Regions from separate parts of the Streptomyces sp. NBC_00385 genome, predicted to be linked through region 1. Evidence: riboswitches for the same ligand, from Rfam matches in the RefSeq annotation. Region 1 holds a riboswitch; each other region holds the start of a gene.
What was found. A riboswitch is a leader RNA that binds a small molecule or an ion and turns the genes downstream of it on or off. The one in region 1 is predicted to bind S-adenosylmethionine.
Positions count from the first base shown of each region.

Region 1 (4,481 bases):
GGCGAGGGCGTCGAGCAGCTCCTCGGTGAACTTCTCGATGTCGGAGCGTATCGCCTCCAGCCGGCGGGGCGTGAGCGCCTGGGAGGTCTTGGTCCGCAGCCGGCGGTGCTCGTCGCCGTCGACGGTGAACATGGACCGGCCCGCGTCGATCATGCCGATGAGGGGCCACGCGTGCGTCACCTCGCCGCTCTGCCACAGGCCCCAGGCGTCGAGGTCCTTCACCAGTCGCGGGTCGAGCAGGAGCTGCCGCGCGTCGGCGTGCCGGGTGAGGGCCCAGGCCGGGACACCGAGCAGCTCGATCCGGGCCAGCGGTCCGGCGTCGCGCAACCGCGTCGTCTCCCCGTCCAGGTCCTGGACCATCGGGTCGATGACGACGGTCCCGCCGTTCGGGGCTGCGGCCTGGGCGGCGGCGTGGGGGCAGTTCACGAGAAGTCTCCTGTCGTACGAACGGGGGTGAACCGAACGGGGAGCGAGGTGGTGCCACGCAGGAACGCGGAGGGCCGTCGTACGAGGTCGTCGACGGGAACGGCGAGCTGGAGATCGGGCAGCCGGTCGAGCAGGACCTCGATGCCGGTACGGGCGATGATCTCGGCGATCTCCTGGGCGGGGAACGGGCACCGGTACTCGCCGTGGCTGAAGGCGAGATGGGCGCCGTTGCCGCCCTGCGCCGGTCCTCCGGTGCCGGACACGCCCTGCCGGATCAGCGGGTCGGTGTTGGCTGCGCCGAGCCCGAGCAGCAGCATGTCCCCGGCCTTGATCCGCTGACCGCCGAGCCGGGTGTCCCGTACGGCCCAGCGCCCGGCGAGGATCTGGGTCGGCGTGTCCTCCCAGAGCACCTCGTTCATGGCCTCACCGATGCTGCGCCGGCCACGGGCCATGGAGTCGGCGAACGCGTCCTCGGTGAGCATCAGCCGCAGGGAGTTGCTGACCCAGTCGGCGGTGGTGAGGTGCCCGGCGGCCGTGATGGCCATCAGGTCGAGCATGTACTCCTCGTCGGTGAACGCCTCGGGGAAGGCGAGCATGCGGGAGGTCACGTCATCCCCGGGCACGGCCCGTTTCGCGGCCACCAGCCGGGCCATGTGTTCCCCGAACCGCAGATGGGCGCTCTGCGCGTCCGGTCCGCCGTCGGCCAGGTCCTTCAACACCTGGGCGATGTCGGCACCTTCGTCATCGGGAAACCCGACCAGGCGGGCGAGGACGAGAACGGGAAGGGGCTCGCAGAAGTCGGCGACGAGGTCGGCCGTGCCACGGCTGCACACGTCGTCGATCAGCCGGTCGGCCAACTGCTCGCAGTGGCTGCGGATCTGGAACGGATCGGCGCCTTCGAGGGCCGGCCCGACCATCCGGGCATGCCGCCGGTGCTCCTCGCCGGCGCTGAAGTAGATGGACGGCAGGGGGCGCCCCACCATCGGCAGCAGCGGCCAGTCGTCGGGGATGTGGGGCCACTGGTTCCACAGGCCGACATCGCGCGGGAACAGCTCGCCGTCACTGGTGACTTGATGGAGTTCGCGGTACCCGATGACCAGCCAGGCCGGGAACCCGCCCGGCAGTTCCACGGGGACGACGGGTCCGTGGTCACGCCGCATGGTGCGGTACACGGCCTGCGGTTCGGTCTGGAACCCGGGGCCGCCGAGCGGCACGGCTCCGGTGTGCGCCGGACAGCCGGGAGGAGGCGGAGGAGGGGAGGTCGGCGCGGGCTCTGTGGAAGAAGGGCGCGTCATGAGTCCTGACTCCTGTGGCGACAGCTGCACGCGTCATGATCATGCGATCAACGCATGTTCACTATAAGGATTTTGTGTGACCTCGGAACGGTCAACGGCGATCAATCCCACACCCTGAACGGAACAACAGGACGACAACTCGGCACAATTGATGAGCATCGCGATGTACCGCTCGGGCCGACGCGCATCACGACGGAGCGGGCCTAAGCCAGGAACGCACGGCCCCCGGCACGGTCACCGTCGGCCCCGGCCTCGCACAGCTCCCCGCCCTCGTACCCGACGTTGACCAGCCCAGCGGCACCCCCCGCTGCCGCACCCGCGGCTACTGAACCCTCACCATCGCCGTACTCGAGCTTCAGCGCATGCCAGCGCGCCAGCCAGTACACCCGCCCGCGGTGACCGGCGAGGGTGTCCCGCAGCGCGGCGGGAGCGTGCGTCCACACGACGGGGAGGGCACCCGCGTAGTCGAAGGCGGCCCGCAGTTCGACCCACCCGTCGTCGCGGACATCACCGGAGGTGAGCAGGATCTCGACGGCCTGCCCCGGCTCCTGGCGGCACTTCTTCGCGTGGATCCAGTGCACGCGGTGGCCCGCGGCGTAGCGCGAGCACTCGTCGCTCCGCACGGAGTCGTTCTGGGTGAGATGACGCAGCATGGTGGGGTTCGCCTTCCGGGACAAGGACCCCGAGCGCCTGCACCGTGGTCCGCTGTTCCCCGTGCCCTTCGCACGGGGCAGGTCGTCACCCGGAGCACCCGCAGCGGAGCGGGGTGCCGTCCAGCAAGCCGGGGCTGTGCACTGGAACTCATGACCCGTACAAGATGCTAACGCACGCAAACCAACCGCCCGACGGGTGGTCAGGGGCCGGCGGGCGCCCGCCCGACGGACACCGCCCGCCCCCGACCACCTCTCCAGGCGCTGCCGGTCACCCGGTGACGAGACCCGGGTCGCTCGTACCGGCCTGACCGGTCTCGACGTGTCCGGCGAAGCGCCGCAGGAACGTGGGTTCCACGTCGGACACGACGGTGACGTCGTACCAGTTCTTGCTCCCCCGCAGGTCAAGCACCTGCTTGACAGTGGCGCCCGCACGGACCTCGACGGTCTGCACGCCGCCCCCGTACCCGGCGGCGCTGCGCACGGTCAGACGGACGGCAGCGGAGCCGCCGTTGACGAAGGTGAGCTCAAGCCCCCCACCGGACGTGACATGACGAGCCGTCACCTCGGGTCCCGTCACGTTCCCCCCGGCCCGGAAGGTGCGCAGGAAACCGTTGGGGCCATGGACGGTGAGGTCGGTCACTCCCTTGGAGTAGGCCGTGTTCCAGCTGTCCGCCAGGGACTTGCCGGCTTCGGTGGTGTACGTCCACGGCCCGTCGGTGCGGTTGGCGGAGGTCACCAGGAACTGCGCCCCTGCGGCGGCGCCGCCGCTGAAGGTGAGGCGGTACTTACCGGTGGCCGTATCGGCGGCACCGTCGACGAAGGGCGCGTAACGCAGCGGCCGGGTGGGCCGTGCGCCCTTCTCCTGCTTGGGCACGCTGCCGGTGGCGGGCGGGGCGGGGACGTAGTCGGGGTGCCGGAGGCGGTCCGGAGGTTCGTAGGCGTCGGTCGACGGCAGCGGGACGTCCGAGGCGTCCGCACTACGGAAGTCGAAGGCAGAGGTGAGATCTCCGCAGACAGCGCGCCGCCAGGGCGAGATGTTGGGCTCGTGCACACCGAAGCGCTGTTCCATGAACCGGATGACGGAGGTGTGGTCGAAGACCTCGGAGCACGCGAACCCGCCGGTGCTCCAAGGGGAGACGACGAGCATGGGCACCCGCTGACCGAGCCCGTAGGGACCGGCGGCGTACCGGATGTCGCCGGGGAAGTAGTCGGCGGTGGTGTCCACGGTGGACAGCCCCTGCGCGGGCCCCGAGGGCACGAAGGGCGGCACGACGTGATCGAAGAAGCCGTCGTTCTCGTCGTAGGTGATGAAGAGGGCGGTCCGGCCCCAGACCTCGGGGTCGGCGGTCAGCGCGTCCAGTACCTGGGAGATGTACCAGGCACCGTAGTTGGCAGGCCAGTTGGGATGCTCGCTGTAGGCCTCGGGCGAGACGATCCAGGAGACCTTCGGCAGCGTCCCGGCCCGGACGTCGGCCTTCAGGTCGTCGAGGAGCCCGCCACCGTTCTTGATGTCGGTACCGGTGCGGGCCTTGTCGTGGAGAGGATCCCCGGGCTCGGCGTTGCGGTAACCGTTGAAGTACAGCAGCGAGTTGTCACCGTACGTCCCCCGGTAGGCGTCGTCGATCCACCCCCAGGACCCGGCGGCGTCCAGCCCGTCACCGATGTCCTGGTAGACCTTCCACGACACCCCGGCCTGCTCCAGCCGCTCGGGGTAGGTGGTCCAGCCGTATCCTGCCTCGTCGTTGCCGAGCACGGGGCCGCCTCCGGAACCGTCGTTCCCCGTGTACCCGCTCCACAGGTAGTAGCGGTTGGGGTCGGTGCTCCCGATGAACGAGCAGTGGTACGCGTCGCAGACGGTGAACGCGTCGGCGAGGGCGTAGTGGAACGGTATGTCCTCACGTGTGAGGTGAGCCATGGTCGTCGCGGTCTTGGCCGGCACCCATTGGTCGTACGCACCCTTGTTGAACGCCCGGTGCCCGCCGGCCCAGTCATGGTTCAGGTCCCGGAGGAACTGCATCCCGAGCTCGTCGGCGGGCGGCCTGAACGGCAGCACCTCCTTGCCGAGGAGATCCTTCTGGTGCCAGACCGGCTTTCCGCTGGGGAGCGT
Region 1 is NZ_CP107951.1:644,843-649,323, forward strand. It holds gene OG959_RS02890 (cytochrome P450 family protein) at 1-426, opposite strand, end outside; gene OG959_RS02895 (cytochrome P450) at 423-1,721, opposite strand; gene OG959_RS02900 (hypothetical protein) at 1,925-2,374, opposite strand; SAM riboswitch class IV at 2,421-2,530, opposite strand; gene OG959_RS02905 (phosphocholine-specific phospholipase C) at 2,643-4,481, opposite strand, start outside.

Region 2 (4,481 bases), 630 kb from region 1:
CCAGTTCCCGCGCCTCGGCGTCCGTGTCGCCGAGGACGAAGGTCGCGGCGGGAAGGATCAGCAGCTGATCGTGGGTGCGGCCATGGCGGGCGAGCCTGCCCTTGACGTCCGTATAGAACGCCTGTCCCTCCTTGAGGGTGCTGTAGCGGCTGAAGATCGCGTCGGCGCCCTCCGCCGCGAACTCGCGTCCGTCGTCGGAGTCACCGGCCTGGAAGATCACCGGGCGGCCCTGCGGGCTGCGCGGGACGTTGAACCGCCCCTCGATGTCGAAGTGCTGTCCCTTGTGCGCGAAGGACCCGGCCCGGGCGTCCCGGAGGAAGACGCCGGCCCCCTGATCGGCGACGATCTCGTCGCCGCGCCATGAGTCGAACAGTTCGTTGGCCGTGGCGAGGAACTCCTTGGCCCGGGAGTACCGCTCCTCCTGCGGAAGGAATCCGCCGCGGCGGAAGTTCTCGCCCGTGAAGGCGTCCCACGAGGTGACGACGTTCCACGCCGCGCGCCCGCCCGACAGATGATCGAGGCTGGCGAACTGGCGGGCCACCTCATAGGGCTCGTTGAACGTGGAGTTGATCGTGCCGGTGAGGCCCAGGCGTTCGGTGACGGCCGCCAGGGCGGACAGCACGGTGAAGGTGTCGGGGCGCCCGACGACATCCAAGTCGTAGATCTGCCCGCCCTGTTCACGGAGCCGGAGCCCTTCGGCGAGGAACAGGAAGTCGAACTTGGCCCGTTCGGCGGTACGCGCGAAGTGCGCGAACGAGCTGAATTCGACATGGCTGCCTGCCGCGGGATCGCTCCACACGGTGGTGTTGTTCACGCCCGGGAAGTGGGCGGCGAGATGGATCTGCTTGAGCGGCTTGCCGGTGCTGGTGCCGGCGCCGTTGCTGGTGCTCATGTCTGTGGTCCCTCCGGCTCAGACGGCGGCGTAGCGGTTGGCGGGGCGGGCGAGTCCGAGCAGCCCGCGCAGGGTGCCGGCCTCGTAGGCGGTCCGGAAGGCGCCTCGGCGCTGCAGTTCGGGTACGAGTTGACGGGTGATCGCCGGGAGGTCGTGGGCGGTCGCCGCGGGGCGCAGCCGGAATCCGGTGAGCCCGGCCCGCTGCCATTCCAGGAGCAGGTCCGCCAGTTGCGCGGGTGTGCCGGTGAAGACCTTCGCGTCACTGGTGTACGGATATCCCGCGAGGCCGTCGAGCCGGTCCCGGCGGGCTGCTGCGGCTCCGGGATCGTCGTCGAGGAAGACGACGAGGTCCCCGAAGATGTGGAGGGGCTCCTCCGCGCGCCCCGCGGCTGCCTGTTCGGCACGTATCTCTTCGACGATGGTTCGGGCCCGGACCGCGTCGTGCGGGGTGACATAGCCGATGTCCGTGGAGCGGGCCACCAGTCGGAACGGCACGCTTTGGTGGGCCAGGGCGCTGACGACCGGCTGTCCCTGCGGGGGCCGGGGCGTGATCGAGGGGCCCTTGACACTGAAGTGCCGTCCCTCGAAGTCGATGTAGTGCAGCTTGTCGCGGTCGATGAAGCGGCCGGTGGCGACGTCGCGTATCTCCGCCCCGTCCTCCCAGCTGTCCCAGAGTCGGCGCACCGCCTCGACGTAGTCGGCGGCCTCCTCGAAGAGTTCGGCGGTCAGGTCGCGGACGGCCGGGGTGTCCAGGTCCTCGACGCCGAAGTGCGGGAACGTGCGGCGGCCGAAGTGCGCGGCTTCGTGCTGCCGGGCCGACACCTGAATGCGCAGACCGGCCCGGCCGGTGCTGACGTAGTCGAGCGTGGCGATCGCCTTGGAGATGTGGAACGGCTCCGTGTGCGTGGCGACGACGGTGGGAACGAGCCCGATGTGCCGGGTCAGCGGGGCCACGCGGGCGGCGACGAGTACCGCGTCGAGGCGCCCGCGCTCCTGGTCGGTGCGGTCGTCGGGCCCCGTGAACCGCGAGGACTGGAGCCCGAGCGCGTCCTCGATCGTGACGAAGTCGAGCAGGCCGCGTTCGGCCTCCTGGACGGTGTCGGCCCAGTACGCGGCGGTGAGCAGTTCCCCGGGCCGGGCCTCCGGCTCACGCCATGCGGCCGGGTGCCAGCCCGCGCCGTTGAGCGCGACGGCGAGGTGCAGGGGGGAGGACAGGGGAGGGTGCGGGGATGACGGTGCGGACACGACAGGCTGCCTTCCTGATCGACCGTGGGTGATCGCCGGGCCTCGTCGGGAGGTTCGGCGTCGCGGGTACGGATCAGGAACAACAGAGCGCGGCAGCCACGCGCTGGAGGTCGATGTGGGGCCGGGAGTAGAGGTGGACGCGGCGCCGCGGGGCGAGCACCCTGACGAGCGGGCAGGTCACCGATGGCATGACCGTCGCCTCCGCTCTTCCGGCTCGGCGGGCCCGGAGGCCTCGCGCTTGCGGAACCCGGACGGGCCCCGCCTGGTCGTCACCTGAAGCACCCCGCCGCGCAGGAGGGTTGCCGGTCGGCAAGCCAGGGCTTGACGCTGACACTCATGACCTGCCCGGAACGCTACGCGCGCCGGGCCCGCCGCGCAATGCCCGGCGGATCATGGCCGTACTCGCCTTGCTCCGACTCGCCTTGGTCCGACTCGCCTTGCTCCGACTCGCCTTGCTCCGAACGACAACAACGCGGCTGCGCCGCCTGTTCCGTCCACCCGCCCTATCAGGGCGGAGAGTTCCGGCGTCACCGTCCCCGCCCCCGGAGGACGGTGAGCGGCACCTGCGCACCGAGCCCCTCCCGGGCTCCGGATCGCGGCAGTCCGGACGCGCCTTGACCGCCGCACGGGCCCGTCCGCGTACGGATCACGCGCGCCCCGCCGCCTTCTGGGTCCTGCGGGACAGCGAGTCCACGACCACGGCCGCCAGCAGGACCGATCCCGTGATCATGAACTGGACGGCGTTGCTGACACCCATGATGTTCATCCCGGACTGGATGGACCCGATCACCAGGGCGCCGAGCAGGGCCGACCAGACGGAGCCGCGCCCGCCGAACAGACTGGTCCCGCCGATGACGGCGGCGGCGATGACGTTCATCAGCAGATTGCCGCCGCCCGAGGTCTGGCTCGCCGACTGGATCTGTCCGGCGAGGAAGAGGCCCCCGACCGCCGCCATGGCGCCGGCGATCGAGAAGACGGTCATCCGGACGAACGGCACGCTGATGCCGGCGCGTCGCGCCCCCTCGGAGTTGCCGCCGACCGCGAACACCTTCCGCCCGTACGTGGTGCGGCGGAGCACGAAGTCCAGTACCACCAGCACGATCAGAAAGATCAGAAGGGCGAGCGGGAGGCCCTGGTACTGGTTGAGGATGTACGCGGTGACGAACGCGATGGCGGCGATGACGACGGTACGCAGCACGATCTCGGCGACCGGCCGGGACGGCACCCGGGCCGCTCTGCGGCGTGCGGCGTCCAGGAGGGAGGCCGTGAGGAAGAGTCCGACCCCGACGGCCGCGGCCGCGTAGGCGGCGGCCGGGCTGTGGTAGATGGTCGAGTAGATCTCGGCGACGATGCTGTCGGCGGGGATGTTGACCGTGCCGCTGGATCCCAGTACCTGGAGCATCAGCCCGTTCCAGGCGAGGTTGCCTGCCAGGGTGACGACGAAGGCCGGCACGCCCACTTTCGCGAAGAAGAAGCCCTGGATGAGGCCGACGGCCGCTCCGCCCAGCACCGCGACGAGAAGCGCCAGCCATTCGTTCATGCCGTTCAGGACGTTGAGCACGGCGAAGATCGCAGCGCACAGGCCGCTCACGGAGCCGACGGACAGGTCGATCTCGCCGAGGAGCAGGACGAAGACGATGCCTACGGCGATCATGCCGGTGCCGACGATCTGCTGGCTCAGGTCGGAGAGGTTCTGGGCCGAGAGGAACGTACTGTTCAGGCTGCCGAACACGGTCCAGATGATGATCACGGCGATGACGACGGGCAGGGAGCCCAGTTCCCCGCTGCGCGTCTTGCGCCAGAACTCGCCGGCGTACCCGCGGATGCCCTCGTCGCGGACGAGCAGGCGGGTGTCGACGGCCGGCATGGCATCGCGTGCGGGTTCCTGGGCGGCGTCGTCGGCGTCGCGGGCGGGATCGCGGGTCATCGCTCCTCCTCCCGCTTGCGGGCCTGGCGCCGGGTGACCGCGCTGTCGGAGGCCCCGGTGATGGCGGAGATGATCTCCTCGGTGGTGGTGGAGCGCCGGTCGAAGAACCCGTTGTTGCGGCCGAGTCGCATCACCGCGATCCGGTCCGCGACCGCCATCACGTCCACCATGTTGTGGCTGACCAGGATGGTGCCGAGGCCGCGGTCGCGGAGCCGCTCGACCAGGTCCAGCACCTCGGCCGTCTGCTCCACACCGAGCGCCGCTGTGGGCTCGTCCAGGATGACGACCTGGGGATCGCCGATCAGCGAACGGGCGATCGCCACCGTCTGACGCTGTCCGCCGGACAGCGAGGCAACGGGAATGCGGACGCTCGGGATGCGGATGGACAGCGTGTCGAGCAGTTCACGTGACCGCTGG
Region 2 is NZ_CP107951.1:15,440-19,920, forward strand. It holds gene OG959_RS00065 (NtaA/DmoA family FMN-dependent monooxygenase) at 1-892, opposite strand, end outside; gene OG959_RS00070 (LLM class flavin-dependent oxidoreductase) at 911-2,137, opposite strand; gene OG959_RS00075 (putative leader peptide) at 2,211-2,327, opposite strand; SAM riboswitch class IV at 2,367-2,479, opposite strand; gene OG959_RS00080 (sugar ABC transporter permease) at 2,784-4,064, opposite strand; gene OG959_RS00085 (ATP-binding cassette domain-containing protein) at 4,061-4,481, opposite strand, start outside.
Region 2: another riboswitch for S-adenosylmethionine. It lies ahead of OG959_RS00075 (putative leader peptide); the one in region 1 lies ahead of OG959_RS02900 (hypothetical protein).

Region 3 (4,481 bases), 5.8 Mb from region 1:
GCCATGGTCCGGGTGTCCAAGCACGACGACCTCGCCGACGTCATCCCCGGCCGGATCAGCAAGATCCCCGGCGTCGAGGGGACCGACACACATGTCGCGTTCCGCACGTACTCCCAGCACGACCTGGAGGCGGCCTTCGCCATCGGGCTGGACGCGTAGCCACGTCAGCATTGAGGCCGGGTACGGACAGTTGTCCGTACCCGGCCTCTTGTACCGAGGGCCTCAGACCTGGGTGGCGGTACCACGGTCCGGGACGCAACGGCCGTCCTCGGTGCGGTACTTCCACTGGGCGCCCTCGCTCACGAGCTCCTTGACCGCCCGCAGGAAGCGCTCGACGTGCTCGTCCGGCGTACCGGCACCGAAGCTGACCCGGATCGCGTTGAGGGACTTCTGGCCCGGCTCCGCCTCCGGCGCGCCGCACTCCCCGACGTCCTGCGGGTCACTGCCGAGCAGGGTGCGTACGAGGGGGTGGGCGCAGAACAGACCGTCGCGCACCCCGATGCCGTACTCGGCGGAGAGCGCCGCGGCGAAGTGCGAGCTGTTCCAGCCCTCCACCACGAAGGAGATGACGCCGACCCGCGGGGCGTCGTCGCCGAACAGCGAGAGCACCTTGACCTCGGGCACCTCGGCGAGTCCGGCACGGACCTCGGTGACGAGGCGCTGCTCCCGGGCGACCAGGCTGTCGAACCCGGCCTCGGTGAGGGCCTTGCAGGCGGAGGCGATGGAGTAGACACCGATGACGTTGGGCGAACCGGCCTCGTGGCGGGCGGCGGTGGTGTGCCACTCGACGTCCACCCCGCCGTCGGCGCGCCGGGCGACCTGGCGGGAGGCGCCGCCGCCGGCCAGGTAGGGCTCGGCGGCGGTCAGCCAGTCGGAGCGGCCGGCGAGGACGCCCGAGCCGAACGGCGCGTACAGCTTGTGACCGGAGAAGGCGACCCAGTCGACGTCCAGCTCGGCGATGTCGACGGGGTGGTGCGGGGCGAGCTGGGCTGCGTCGAGCACGATCCGGGCACCGTGGGCGTGCGCGGCGGCGGCGAGCTCCTTGACCGGCCACAGCTCACCGGTGACGTTGGAGGCGCCGGTGACACAGACCAGCGCGGGCCCGTAGGGGTCACGGCCGGCGAGCGCGCGCTCCAGGGTCTCGACGGCCTGGTCCGGGGTGCGCGGGGCGTTCAGGTACGTCACCCGGGCGTCGCGCCAGGGCAGCAGCGAGGCGTGGTGCTCGGTCTCGAAGACGAACACCTGGCAGTCGGCGGGCAGGGCCGCGGAGAGCAGGTTGAGCGAGTCGGTGGTGGACCGGGTGAAGACCACCTGGTCGTCGTCGCGGCAGCCGAGGAACTCCGCGACGGTGACGCGGCTGCTCTCGAAGAGGTCCGTGGACAGCTGAGAGAGGTAGCCGGCCCCGCGGTGGACGCTGCCGTAGTACGGCGCGTACGCGGCCACGTCGTCCCACACCCGCTGGAGGGCCGGTGCGCTGGCGGCGTAGTCCAGCGCGGCGTAGGTGACCTCGCCGCCGGTGACCAGCGGAACCGTCACATCCTTGCCCAGAACCGGCAGCGGGGCACAAATCGACTGGTCGGTGGCAGCAGTGAGGACAGACATGGCGAACTCCCGTAACAGGCAGGCGAATCCCGCGTGCCTGCGGATACGCGGCAGCACGGAGGAAGAAAGAAGGGTGTGCGGAGGAGGGCCGAAAAGCCCTATCGCATTCGCTTGCTCACAAGAGGCTCCCTGAGGACCAGGACCCCACGGGTGGACATCTCACGATGTCGAGGGGTCCGCGCTTGCCGCAGACCTCGCTGCCTGCGGCCTGGTCTTCACCCGGGGCACCCCGCCACGGACGGAGGGTTGCCGGACAGCGGGCCGGGGCCGTAGTCGCTGTCACTCATGACCTGCGCAGCATCTTGCCATACGTACGCGAACGCGCAAGGCGCAGTCCATGATCTGGACTGCGCCCTGCCTCACATCCGTGCCCTGAGCCCTCTCAGGCGTTGCTGGCCACGACCCATCTCTCCAGCGCCCGGCCGGCCGCGCCCGAGTCGATGGACTCGGCGGCCTTCGCGATTCCCGCGGTGAGCTGCTCGGCGAGCGTGCCCTCCCCCGGGTCCAGCGCGACGAGCGCCGCCGCGGAGTTGAGCAGGACCGCGTCCCGTACGGGGCCCGTCTCGCCGGCGAGCAGCCGGCGGGCCACATCCGCGTTGTACGAGGCGTCGGCGCCGCGCAGGGCGTCCACCGGGACCAGGTCCAGGCCGACGTCGCGCGGGTCGAAGGCCTCCTCGCGCACCGTGCCGTTCCTGGCGACCCAGACACGGGAGGTCGCTGTGGTGGTCAGCTCGTCCAGACCGTCGTCGCCCCGGAAGACCAGGGAGGAGTTGCCGCGTTCGGCGAGGACGCCCGCGACGATGGGCGCCATGCGCAGGTCGGCGACGCCGATGGCCTGCGCGCGCACCTTGGCCGGGTTGGTGAGCGGCCCGAGGATGTTGAAGGTGGTCGGCGCGCCCAGCTCCGCCCGGGCCTTCGCCGCGTACCGCAGGGCGGGGTGGAACTTGACGGCGAAGCAGAACGTGATGCCCGCTTCCTCGGCTACCTCGACGACGCGCTGCGGGGGCAGGTCCAGGTTGACGCCGAGCTTGCCCAGGACGTCGGAGGAACCGCTGGCCGACGACGAGGCGCGGTTGCCGTGCTTGACGACCTTGGCGCCGGTCCCCGCCACGACGATCGCCGACATGGTGGAGATGTTGACCGTCTTGGCCATGTCCCCGCCGGTGCCCACGATGTCGACCGTGCGGCCCGGCACATGGATGGTCGTGGCGTGCTCGTACATCGCACGGACCAGGCCGGAGACCTCCGTGACGGTCTCGCCCTTGGCGCGCAGCGCCACCGCGAAGCCGGCGATCTGCACATCGGTCGCCTCGCCGCTCATGATGCGGTCCATCGCCCAAGCGGTGTCGTCCTCGGTCAGGTCCTGGCCGCGCAGCAGGGGGGTCAGCACGCCGGGCCAGGAACGAGCCGCCACGCTGTCGCCGCCGACCGGGGTCACAACGTTCATGGTCCGCTCCTGGGTCCACAGCCGATAAAGGGGATGGGTCCACCCTATCGAGCGCCACGGACAGCGAAGAGCCCCGTCCATCGAATGGACGGGGCTCCTGCTGTGGCGATCAGTTCAGGTGATCAGTGGTGGCCGTGGCCGCTGGTGATCTCCTTGTACTCCTCGGCGGTGGGCTTGGCGATCTGGCTGTCCTCGCCGTAGTAGCCCTTGCTGAGCCTGGCCCGCACCTTCTGCACCACGGACACCTTGCGCTTGACACCGTTCTCGTCGACCAACGGGCCGATCTCGACCGGCTTGTACTGCTCGTGCGCGGTGAGCGTGTGCAGCTGAGCGGGTGCCAGCGGCTCGTGGACCTCGACGAACTCACCGTGCGGCAGGCGCTTGATGAGGCCGGACTCGCGCCCGTGCAGCACCTTCTCCTTGTCCCGGCGCTGAAGGCCGAGGCAGATCCGCTTGGTGACGACGAACGCGATGACCGGAGCGACGAAGAACGCGATCCGCACGAACCAGGTGATCGAGTTGATCGACAGGTGGAAGTGCGTGGCCCAGAGGTCGTTTCCACCACCCATGAGCAGCACCATGTACCAGGTGATCCACGCGACGCCGAAGGCGGTACGGGTCGGCACGTTGCGCGGACGGTCCAGGATGTGGTGCTCGCGCTTGTCCCCGGTGACCCAGGACTCGATGAACGGGTAGACCGCGATCGCGGCCAGGACCAGCGGGAAGATCACCAGCGGGACGAACACGCCCAGGACCAGCGTGTGGCCCCAGAGGTTGATCTCCCAGCCCGGCATGACACGGATCAGGCCCTCGGAGAAGCCCATGTACCAGTCGGGCTGGGCGCCGGTGGACACCTGGTCCGGGCGGTAGGGCCCGATGGCCCAGATGGGGTTGATCGAGGCGATGCCCGCGATGATCGCGATGACACCGAAGACGAGGAAGAAGAACCCGCCCGCCTTCGCCATGTACACCGGAAGCAGCGGCATGCCGACGACGTTCTTGTTCGTCCGGCCGGGACCCGCGAACTGCGTGTGCTTGTGGTAGAAGACCAGGATCAGGTGGGCCACCAGCAGCCCGAGCATGATGCCCGGCAGCAGCAGGATGTGCACCGAGTAGAACCTGGCGACGAAGTCACCGCCCGGGAACTCCCCGCCGAAGAGGAACATCGACAGGTACGTACCGACGATCGGTACGGACAGGATCGCGCCCTCCATGAAGCGGACACCGGTGCCGGAGAGCAGGTCGTCCGGGAGCGAGTAGCCGGTGAAACCGGTGAACATGCCCAGGACGAACAGCAGGAAGCCGAACAGCCAGTTGATCTCACGGGGCTTGCGGAACGCACCCGTGAAGAAGACGCGCATCATGTGCACGAACATGCCGGCCAGGAAGATCAGCGCGGCCCAGTGGTGGATCTGCCGGACGAGCAGACCGC
Region 3 is NZ_CP107951.1:6,464,897-6,469,377, reverse strand. It holds gene OG959_RS28865 (Lrp/AsnC family transcriptional regulator) at 1-159, shown strand, start outside; gene OG959_RS28860 (aminotransferase class V-fold PLP-dependent enzyme) at 223-1,602, opposite strand; SAM riboswitch class IV at 1,776-1,893, opposite strand; gene trpD (anthranilate phosphoribosyltransferase) at 1,985-3,049, opposite strand; gene qcrB (cytochrome bc1 complex cytochrome b subunit) at 3,172-4,481, opposite strand, start outside.
Region 3: another riboswitch for S-adenosylmethionine. It lies ahead of OG959_RS28860 (aminotransferase class V-fold PLP-dependent enzyme); the one in region 1 lies ahead of OG959_RS02900 (hypothetical protein).

Region 4 (4,481 bases), 3.1 Mb from region 1:
AGCAGAACCGATCGCCCGAATATGAGGAATTCATGAGATTCCAGGGCAAGTCGGGCCAGGCAAAGGCGACTTATGGCGCAAGGAGCTCGAACACTTTGGCTGCTTCTTGTCGTGGCCAGGCGCATTCTCATATGCGGGGGGCACGGGCAGCGGAGGGGACTTCCCTCACTGTACCCCGCTCAACCATGCAGAATTGCCCCCTCCGCTTCTCTTGCGGAGGGGGCAATCATGGTCACGCTGTGAAGTCGGCCCGGTGGCCGCGAAAGGCCCGGGCCGTGGCTCAGCAGCCGCCGGCGACGGCCGGGATGATGGAGATGCCCGCGCCGTCCGGGGTGACCGCGTCCAGGCCGCCCTCGAAGCGCACGTCGTCGTCGTTGACGTACACGTTCACGAAGCGGCGCAGCTTGCCCTGGTCGTCCAGGACGCGGGCGGCGATGCCCGGGTGGTCCTTCTCCAGGGACTCGATGACCTGGGAGAGGGTCGCGCCCTCGGCCGGGACCTCGGCCTGGCCGCCCGTGTAGGTGCGGAGGATGGTGGGGATACGGACCTTGACGCTCATGGTGGGTGCCCTTCCTGAAGTCTCGGGTGGTCGGAAGCTTCTCAGCTGGTGGCAGCGAGGCCCGCGGCGCGGAAGGCGTCCAGGCTCGGGCGGATCGTGGCGCTCACCTGCGAGGTGGCGGCCACGGCGTCCAGCGTCTTGAGGCCGTCACCGGTGTTCAGGACGACGGTGGTGAGCGACGGGTCGAGCAGACCGGCGTCGATCAGCTTCTTCGTCACGCCGACCGTCACGCCGCCCGCCGTCTCGGCGAAGATGCCCTCGGTGCGGGCCAGCAGCTTGATCGCGTCGACGACCTGCTCGTCGTTGACGTCCTCGACGGCGCCGCCGGTGCGGCGGGCGATGTCCAGGACGTACGGGCCGTCGGCCGGGTTGCCGATCGCCAGGGACTTGGCGATCGTGTTCGGCTTCTGCGGCCGTACGACGTCGTGACCGGCCTTGAAGGCGGTGGAGACCGGGGAGCAGCCCTCGGCCTGGGCGCCGAAGATCTTGTACGGCTTGTCCTCGACCAGCCCGAGCTTGATCAGCTCCTGGAGACCCTTGTCGATCTTCGTGAGCTGCGAGCCGGACGCGATCGGGATGACGAGTTGGTCGGGCAGCTGCCAGCCGAGCTGCTCGCAGATCTCGTAGGCCAGCGTCTTGGAGCCCTCGCCGTAGTACGGGCGCAGGTTGACGTTGACGAATCCCCAGCCCTCGCCGAGCGGGTCGCCGATGAGCTCGGAGCAGAAGCGGTTGACGTCGTCGTAGTTGCCCTCGATGCCGACCAGCTCACCGCCGTACACCGCGGCCATGACGACCTTGCCCTGCTCCAGGTCGTGCGGGATGAACACGCACGAGCGCAGACCGGCCCGGGCGGCGGCGGCGCCCACGGCGCCGGCGAGGTTACCGGTGGAGGAGCAGGACAGCGTGGTGAATCCGAAAGCGCGGGCGGCCTCGACGGCGATCGCGACGACGCGGTCCTTGAAGGAGTGCGTCGGGTTGCCGGAGTCGTCCTTGACGTACAGACCGCCGGTGACGCCCAGCTCGCGGGCGAGGTTGTCGGCCTTGACCAGCTTGGTGAAGCCGGGGTTGATGTTGGGCTTGTCCGCGACATCGGAGGGGACCGGCAGCAGCGGCGCGTAGCGCCAGATGTTGTTGGGTCCGGCCTCGATGCGCTTCTTCAGCTCGTCCGGGGAGCCGCTCGGCAGGTCGTACGCCACTTCGAGCGGCCCGAAACAGGACGCGCAGGCGAAAAGGGGGCCGAGTGCGAATCGCTCTCCGCATTCGCGGCAGGAAAGCGCCGCGGCGGGACCAAGGTCCACGGAAGTCTCGGTGGGTGCTGCAACAGTCTCGATAGCCATGATGGCGAGGCCCTTTCTCCTCATCTTCCTCGCGACGCATTTCGTCACGAGACGGAATTGGCACCTTCCCCACCTGACCTCGCGGTCGGCGGGAGGGTTGCCGGGACTTCAACGGGCCGTTCCCTCAGTCCCTCTGGATGAGCGCTGTGGCACTGGACCATGGATCCAGGCGTTTATCGGCGGATGGACCCCGGCATGCGACGGCCATCTGCGTTGTTCAAGACTGTAACCGAAGCACCGGACTGTTGAGATAGTCGTCCGTACCGCGAGATGGATCACATACAGGGAGTATCGACCGTGCTGGAAGAGGTCGAACGCTGGCTGACCAGGCGTTCCTGGTCAGCCGCCGACCGTCCGATGGACCGTCTGCTCGACGCCAGGAACGGCGCGAACGGTGCGAGCGTGAGTGTGGTGCTGCCCGCGCTGAACGAGGCGGAGACGGTCGGGGACATCGTCACGACGATCCGGCGCGAGCTCATGGAGAAGGTCCGGCTGGTCGACGAGCTCGTGGTGATCGACTCCGGTTCGACGGACGCCACCACCGAGGTCGCCCGCCGGGCCGGCGCCCGCGTCGTCCACCGCGACGCGATCCTGCCCCGCGTTCCGGCCGTCCCCGGCAAGGGCGAGGTGCTCTGGCGGTCACTCCTGGTGACCGGTGGCGACATCGTCTGCTTCATCGACGCGGACCTGAAGGACTTCTCGGCGGACTTCGTCTCCGGCATCGTCGGCCCGCTGCTGACCGATCCCTCGGTGCAGTTCGTCAAGGCCATGTACGACCGCCCGTTCGGCGACACCACCGGTCAGGGCGGCCGGGTCACCGAAATGGTGGCACGCCCGCTGCTCAATCTGCACTGGCCCCAGCTGGCCGGGTTCGTCCAGCCGCTGGGCGGCGAGTACGCCGTGCGCCGCTCGCTGCTGGAGCGGCTGCCGTTCCCGGTCGGTTACGGAGTGGAGCTGGGCCTGCTCGTCGACGCCCTGCACACGGTCGGCCTGGACGCGCTCGCCCAGGTCGACGTCGGTGTCAGGAAGCACCGCCACCAGGACGGCCAGGCGCTCGGCCGGATGGCGGCCGCCATCTACCGGACCGCTCAACTCCGCCTTTCCAGGGGGCATCTGGTCCGCCCGTCACTGACCCAGTTCGAGCGCGGTGAGCACGGGTTCGTCCCGCGCACCTACCCGGTGGACACCGAGGAACGGCCGCCGATGCGCGAGATCGAGGAGTACGTTTCACGCCGCGCGGCGTGACGTGGCCTGCTTTCGCACGTTTGGGCGGTTCATGATCGGGCTAGATTTCGCCCATGGTCTCCGAGCAAGCCCCTCAGCCCGCTGCCCAGGTACTCGTCGCGTCCAACCGCGGCCCGGTCTCGTACGCGCTGCGCGAGGACGGCACCCTCGACGCCAAGCGCGGCGGAGGCGGACTCGTCTCCGGCCTGAGCGCCGTGGACGACAAGATGTGGGTCTGCGCCGCCCTCGGGGACGGTGACCGGGAGGCGGTGCGGCGCGGGGTCGGCGAACCTGGCGTACGGATGCTCGACATCGACGCGGACGTGCACGCCGACGCGTACAACGGCATCGCCAACTCGGTGCTCTGGTTCGTCCACCACCTGCTCTACCAGACCCCCGTCGAGCCGGTCTTCGACGCGGAGTTCCGCCGGCAGTGGGCCTCCTTCGAGACCTACAACCGGGCCTTCGCCGTCGCGCTCGCCGAGGAGGCGGGCGAGGGCGCCGCGGTCCTCGTGCAGGACTACCACCTGGCGCTGGTGCCCGGGATGCTCCGCGAGCTCCGGCCCGACCTGCGGATCGGCCACTTCTCGCACACCCCGTGGGCACCCGTCGACTACTTCCGGCTGCTGCCCGACGACATCGCCGAGCAGCTGCTGCGCGGCATCCTCGGCGCGGACCGGGCGGCGTTCCTGACCCGCCGCTGGGCGGACGCGTTCATCGGCTGCTGTGCGGAGATCCTCGGGGGCACCGGGCACACCCGGATCGGGGTGCACGGCCTGGGCGCCGACGCGGACTTCCTGCGCCGCCGCGCCCATGAGGCGGATGTGGACGAGCGGATGGCGGCGCTGCGGGAGCAGGTGGGCCCCGGCCGGAAGACGATCGTGCGGGTGGACCGTACGGAACTGTCCAAGAACATCGTCCGCGGGATGCTCGCCTACCGCGCCCTGCTCGACGAGCGGCCCGAGTGGCGCGGGCGCGTCGTCCACATCGCGTTCGCCTACCCCTCGCGCCAGGACCTGGCGGTCTACCGGGAGTACACGGCCGAGGTGCAGCGCGTCGCCGACGGGATCAACGAGGCGTACGGGACGGCGGACTGGACCCCGGTCGTCCTCCACGTGAAGGACGACTTCGCCCGCTCGCTGGCGGCGTACCGGCTGGCGGACGTCGCGCTCGTCAACCCGATCCGGGACGGCATGAACCTGGTCGCCAAGGAGGTCCCCGTCGTCTCCGACGACGGCTGCGCGCTGGTGCTGTCGCGGGAGGCGGGGGCGTACGAGGAGCTGGGCGCCGACGCGATCACGGTGAACCCGTACGACGTGTCCGCCACCGCCGCGGCCCTCCACGAGGCGCTGACGATGGCG
Region 4 is NZ_CP107951.1:3,792,324-3,796,804, forward strand. It holds gene OG959_RS16625 (MoaD/ThiS family protein) at 281-559, opposite strand; gene thrC (threonine synthase) at 601-1,896, opposite strand; SAM riboswitch class I at 1,914-2,040, opposite strand; gene OG959_RS16635 (glucosyl-3-phosphoglycerate synthase) at 2,194-3,141, shown strand; gene OG959_RS16640 (alpha,alpha-trehalose-phosphate synthase (UDP-forming)) at 3,195-4,481, shown strand, end outside.
Region 4: another riboswitch for S-adenosylmethionine. It lies ahead of thrC (threonine synthase); the one in region 1 lies ahead of OG959_RS02900 (hypothetical protein).